One region of the Clostridium sp. DMHC 10 genome, then DNA from elsewhere that is predicted to be linked to it. Evidence: riboswitches for the same ligand, from Rfam matches in the RefSeq annotation. Region 1 holds a riboswitch; the other holds the start of a gene.

Evidence for each region. Region 1 has a riboswitch for lysine ahead of dapA (4-hydroxy-tetrahydrodipicolinate synthase). Riboswitches for the same ligand answer to the same signal wherever they lie in the genome.
Region 2: linked by a shared signal. The riboswitch ahead of lysA (diaminopimelate decarboxylase) and the one ahead of dapA (4-hydroxy-tetrahydrodipicolinate synthase) in region 1 are both predicted to bind lysine.

Annotation. Positions count from the first base shown of each region.
Region 1 covers NZ_LGVB01000015.1:1,196,245-1,199,676, reverse strand. The annotation lists gene AGR56_RS07600 (orotidine 5'-phosphate decarboxylase / HUMPS family protein) at 1-572, shown strand, start outside; gene hxlB (6-phospho-3-hexuloisomerase) at 593-1,135, shown strand; lysine riboswitch at 1,196-1,367, shown strand; gene dapA (4-hydroxy-tetrahydrodipicolinate synthase) at 1,481-2,347, shown strand; partial or broken gene AGR56_RS07585 (NUDIX hydrolase) at 2,459-3,066, shown strand; gene AGR56_RS07580 (helix-turn-helix domain-containing protein) at 3,249-3,432, opposite strand, start outside.
Region 2 covers NZ_LGVB01000015.1:2,350,149-2,353,580, reverse strand. The annotation lists partial or broken gene AGR56_RS13435 (M18 family aminopeptidase) at 1-1,218, shown strand, start outside; lysine riboswitch at 1,392-1,567, shown strand; gene lysA (diaminopimelate decarboxylase) at 1,683-2,972, shown strand; gene AGR56_RS22020 (hypothetical protein) at 3,311-3,432, shown strand, end outside.

The DNA of each region.
Region 1 (3,432 bases):
GCGTTGCTAAAAAAGCTGAAGATTATGTTGACATAATAGAAGTTGGCACATCTCTTATTAAAGACTACGGAAAAAAATCTGTAAGTTTTATTAAAGAAAATTTTAAGGATAAAACCATATTAGCAGATATAAAAACCTGTGATGAAGGTGAATATGAATTTAAGTCCGCATTTGAAGCGGGGGCCGATATTGCTACGGTTATGGGAAATTCTCCAATAGAAACTATAGAGATATGCTATAATGTTTCAAAAGAATATAACAAAGATGTTATGATAGACCTTATGGGAACAAGTGAAAGTAAGATAGCACAATTAAAGAAGTTTGATAATGCTATATTCTTTATTCATCTACCTAAGGATAATAAACATGGAAATTTAATTGATAATTTTAATAAAAATAGTGATTTATATAGAGGCATCAAAAGGATTGCACTAGGTGGAAGTGTTAAGGAAGATATTTTAAAAGATATATTACTTATCAATCCGGAAATTTTGGTTGTTGGTTCAGCTATAACAAAATCAAATGATATAGGTTTAGCAGCTTGTAGGTTTAAGAACAATATTATAGGCTAAAAAATCGGGAGATGAGATTGATGGAAGTGTTAAGCGAAATACTGAATGAAGTAAACAGTGTAGTGAAAAATGTTGATGAGAATGAATTAGATAACATTGTTAAGCTAATATCTAAAGATAAAAGAATATTTGTATATGGCGAAGGAAGATCAGGGCTTGTTGGAAAATGCTTTGCAATGAGGCTTATGCATTTAGGCTATACGGTGTATGTCGTTGGAGAAACAATTACACCATCTATTACCGAAAAAGATATGATATTTGCTATATCTGGTTCTGGAGAAACTTCTATGGTATTAAATTTATCAAAAAAATCTAGGGATCAAGGCGCATCCGTAATAGGAGTAAGCAGTAGAAAAGATTCATCGCTAATAAAAATTTCATCGAGCTTTTTGATAGTTCCTGGAGCCGTAAAATCAGATAAGAATGTAAGATCCATACAAATTTTAAGTTCATTATTTGATCAAAGCCTTCATATAGTTTTGGATGCGCTGTGTTTAAAGCTTAGTTATAAAGATAAACTTCATAATGAAGAAGCTATGAAAAATCATAGTAATTTAGAATAGATAAAGTTGAAATAAAAATAAATATGTGATAAACTATGTATAAAAATAAATTGAATTCTTACCTAGGGTAGAGGTGCTGTAATTATAAGTATTTTGTTTTTAGCCGGCAGGCGTCTTAGAAACAAAGAAAGGAATATCAGCCGAAGAAGTCATTTTGGCGAAGATGGTTTCTGGTTTTATATAGAACATGTATAAAACTGTCACTAAAGTATAGTGGAGAGCTACAAGGTACACGTGCAAGGTTATTAAATGTTACGTTAATAACAGCAGCAAGGGTGTTCCTTTGCTGCTGTGTTTTTTGCTGATATTTTGTTTCCCACAGGTAAGAGGAAGGTAGGTATGTAAATGAAAATTCAAGGTGTGTTAATACCAGTTGTTACTCCTTTTGTAGATGGAGAAGTTGATTTGGAATCTTATGGCAAACTTATAAAACATTATACTTCAAAACAAATAGCAGGCATTATGCCTCTTGCAACTACAGGTGAAACTCCAACTCTTACAGATTATGAATATGAAGCTGTACTTAATAAGACAATTGAATGTAATGAGGGAAATGTTCCAGTATACGTTGGATTTGGTGGAAATAATACAAGCAAAATGACACAGAGTATTAAGATGTTTGAAAAGTATAATATAAAAGGTATATTATCTGTATGTCCATATTATAATAGACCGGATCAAAGAGGAATATATGAGCACTTTAAAGCTATATCTGAAGCTACTACCTTGGATATAATATTATACAATATACCATATAGAACTGGTAGAAATATTGAAAATGATACAGTTAGAAGACTTGCTGAATTTAAGAATATAGTTGGAATAAAAGATGCTTGCGGCGATTTTGGACAAACTACAGAGCTTTTATTGAACAGACCTTCTGATGAAAACTTTTCTATATTAACAGGAGAAGATGCTTTCTTCTATAGTACATTAATGCTTGGTGGAGATGGTGGAGTTATGGCATCTGCGCATGTAAATACAGAAAAATATATTGAAATATATAATAAAGTAATACAAAATGACCATCTTGGAGCATTTAAAATATGGAAAGATGTAGTTGGGTTAATACCAATGCTGTTTGAAGAGCCTAATCCAGCGCCAGTTAAGTATTGCCTTTATAAGCTTGGATTGATAAAATCCCACGAATTAAGATTACCTTTAGTATCAGTATCAGAAGAGCTAGCTAAAAAATTAGATAGCGCACTATAATTTAATAATGTTTATAAAAATAAGTAACATTTTATAAATAGTTATCCACATTTATGCTAAAATATATAGTATAAGTGTGGATATTTTTATGGAAAGCGAGAGTGATACATAATGAGCGAAAACAAAATAAAAAAGTTAACGCCTATGGCGGAATCTAAGTTTTTAAGTCTTTATGACATTGAATATAAAAATAAATTGGGAAATTTAAAGCATTGGACTGTGGCTTCTAGAAAAGATTTTGAAACGCTTAAAGAACAATATTTTGAAGGAAAGAAAGAAAAAGTTGATGCTGCAATAATTGTTGCATTTCATGTGGAGAGTAAAAAGTTAGTTTGCATAAAGCAGTTTAGGGTTCCTTTAAATGATTATGTTTATGAACTTCAGCTGGACTTATAGATGGAAACGAAAGTTTTGATGCTGCAGCAGCGAGAGAACTTAAGGAAGAGACGGGACTTGAACTTATTGATATAAATCATGAAAAAACAAAGAGCAAGGTTTATGCATCAGCAGGTATGACGGATGAATCTGCAGCCATAGTTTTTTGCACTTGCAAAGGAACTTTATCAAAAGAATTTCTTGAGGATGATGAGGATATAGAAGTGATGCTTCTTTCACGGAATGAAGTTAAGGAACTATTAAAAAGAGATGTTAAGATGGATATGAGAGCATTTATAATGTTTCAAGCATTTGTGGGCATGGGAGAAGAATTATTTAAGTAAATGCAAAAGAAAGTGCTTATTTAAAACATAGCCTAAATAAAAATTATCCACACCTTCATTAAAATAATTGATTAAGGTGTGGATAATTTTTATGTTATTTAATAATTTACAACATAATTAGAACCAAAATTGTTGCCTCAATAATTTTGCTCATTAACTCCATATTTCATGAAAGCTGATAATTATAAATTATCGCTATTTCCACATCTGTTTTTGGCATATTGGCTTGCTGTCATACCAGTATACTTTTTAAAGAGCTTGCTAAAATAATAGGGATCATTAATGCCAACCAAATATCCAATTTCAGAATATTTTAAGGAAGTAGTGTATATTAAATCCATAGCTTGTTTTATCCTAATCAAATTA
Region 2 (3,432 bases), 1.2 Mb from region 1:
TAAGCAGTGTGCTTAAAGATAATGGCTTTATAGAATTAAATGAAGAAGATAGATGGGAAGTTCAAAAAATGGAAGATATTTTGTTACAAGAAATAGTTCAGCTTTAATTGCCTTTGGTGTTGGAAGTGGCGTTATTGCGAAAAAGGATTTAAAATAATAGGAGCCCATACAGATTCTCCTACTTTTAGGATAAAACCAGATCCTGAAATTATTTCAGAAGGGTCATATTTAAAGTTGAATACAGAAGTGTATGGAGGACCTATTTTAAATACTTGGCTTGACAGGCCCTTATCTATAGCAGGAAGAGTAACTCTAAAAGGAAGGAGCATTTTAAATCCTAAAACTGAACTTATAAATATTAATAGGCCTATACTTATAATACCTAATCTTGCGATACATATGAATAGAAATATAAATAAAGGCATAGAATTAAATAAGCAAATTGATATGCTTCCTGTGCTTGGACTTATTAACGATAGCCTTGAGAAAGATAATTATCTTGTTAAGTTAATAGCAAGTGAATTAAATGTAGATATAGAGGATATAATGGATTTTGATCTTGTGCTTTACGAATATGATAAAGGCTGTATAATGGGATTAAACAATGAATTTATATCTAGCAGCAGATTAGACGATTTAGAAATGGTTCATGCAGGAGTAACTGCCTTAACAAAGTCAAGCGTATCGGAAATGACAAATGTTCTTGTGTGCTTTGATAATGAAGAGATAGGAAGTTCCAGTAAGCAAGGAGCCGATTCTCAATTTTTATCTGATATACTTGAAAGAATAGTGTTATCTTTTGGTGGTGATAGAGAAGATTTCTTTAGAGCTCTTAACAAATCCTTTATTATATCTTCTGATTCAGCACATGCGGTTCACCCTAACAAAGGTGAAAAGGCAGATCCAACTAATAGACCTCACATAAATGGTGGACCTGTAATTAAAATAAATGCAAATCAAAAGTATACTTCTGATAGCAATTCTATATCAGTGTATACTGAAATATGTAAAAAAGCAGGAATTCCATTTCAGAAATTTGTAAACAGATCAGATGAAACTGGAGGTTCTACAATTGGACCTATAAGTTCAACACATTTAGCATTGAGATCTGTTGATATAGGAACAGCACTGCTTGCAATGCATTCTATAAGAGAATTGTGTGGAGTTGTGGATCATTTATATGTTGAAAAATCTTTTGAAGAATTCTACAATCTATAACTCAATTAAAGTCTTAAAAACATATTGTATATTTATGAGTATTATGCTACAATAAAAAAAATTGATATTAGTGAAATCAGTTTAACTAGATTTATATATGTCTCGAAATGCCTTGAAAATCGTTGTTTTAAAACATATATGCAATAAGTTTTCTATTGATTTCACGATTAAAAGCCTAATGTAGAGGTGCTTTAAGTTAAGAGTAGTTGTTTTAGCTAGCAGGCAATTATAAACAGCGAAAGGAGCTTTTAGCCGAAGATGAATAAACTGGCAGGTTAGTCATCTGGCTTTATGCACAATATGTATAAAGTTGTCGCTTGAGTTTTTTAAGTGGAGAGCTACAAGGTTCACAAAGTTGTATGTATGCGGCAGAGTTGAACTTTGCCGTATTATTTTATTTACTATTGTATAATTATAACAATAAATATTTTTTTATGCAGAAACTAATTAAAGAGGTGTGAAGGGTGAAATTATTTGGAAGCATGTCAGTAAAGGATAATGAATTATATATAGGTGGTGTAAGTTCAAGCAATCTTGCTAAGGAATATGGAACTCCGCTTTACGTTATAGACGAGGAACTTTTAAGAAATAATTGCAAAAGTTATCGTGACAATTTTTGCAAGAATAATACAGTTGCATATGCAGGAAAAGCGTTTTTACCTGTTGCAATGTGCCAAATTATAAGTGAAGAAGGACTTAATCTTGATGTTGTTTCTGGGGGAGAATTATATACAGCATACAAGGCAAAATTTCCAATGGAAAAAATACTATTTCACGGAAATAATAAAACAATAGATGAGATTAGAATGGGAATAAGTTTTGGTGTAGGAAGATTCGTTGTTGACAATTTTTATGAAATTGAAAAAATAAACGAAATAGCAGCAAAGGAAAATGTGGTACAAAAAATATTTTTAAGAATAACTCCGGGAATAGAAGCCCATACCCATGAATATATAAAAACAGGGCAAATTGATTCTAAATTTGGATTCACACTTTCAAATGGTGATGCTCTTGAAGCTGTTAGAGAAGCTATCAAATTTAAAAATGTTGAACTTGTAGGACTTCATGCTCATATTGGTTCTCAAATATTTGAAATAAGTCCTTATTTAGAAGAAGTAGATGCTATGTTAAGCTTTATTAAACAAATAAAGGACAAGATAGAGTATGATATTAAGGAGCTTGATCTTGGGGGAGGCTTTGGAATCTACTATACAAAAGCAGATAAGCCGAGGACCACTGAAGAATTTTGTAGTGCTATACTTAAAGAGGCCGATAAAAAAAGCGCAGAACTTGGAATTAAGCTTCCAAGGCTTATTATAGAACCTGGAAGATCAATTATAGGAAATGCAGGTACAACTTTATATACAATAGGTTCTATAAAAAATATACCTGATATAAGAAAGTATGTATCTGTTGATGGTGGAATGACGGATAATATAAGACCTTCACTATATAATGCTGAATATGAATGTTCAATCGCAAATAAATTTAATGATTCAAAAGAAAAGGTAACTATATCTGGAAAATGCTGTGAATCTGGAGACATACTTTTAACAGATGTTGAGATATCAGAAGCAAAAAGTGGTGACTTACTTGTAGTTTCAACAACAGGAGCTTATGGATATTCTATGTCTAGTAATTACAATAAGATACCTAAACCAGCAGTTGTTTTGGTCAAAGATGGTACTTCAAAGTTGATATGCAAAAGAGAAAGCTATGAGGATGTAATAAGAAACGAGCTTTCAATTCTATAAAATTAATGTGTTGCTATTTTTAAATAATACCTTATAATAATTTAAGTTGTATACAAATTTACAACTAAAATTCCGTAGGTACGGAGGAATTTTTTCCCTTGAATTACCATGGAAGCGAAGTAACAGTGCTGAAGGAACAATTTAAAAAAATCCAATAAATCTTGGTAAAAAAATCGAAATATCTTAGGAATTTTCGATTTTTTTATCTTAGATTTATGGATTTCTTTTAATGTTACAAAGAACTGTTACTTCGCATTTTTTTTATAAATTAGGGAATAATAATTCAAGTTAGGATATATAGGAAAATTAAAATATAGTTGCTGAAAGGATGAATTGTTATGCCTTACATGTATTTATTAGCGATAGTAGTAGCTTTAATTCTGTTATATGTGATTATAATTTCATTAAAAAATAATTCTAATTATTCTTTTGATGATGTTCCATATATTGATGATGTTGA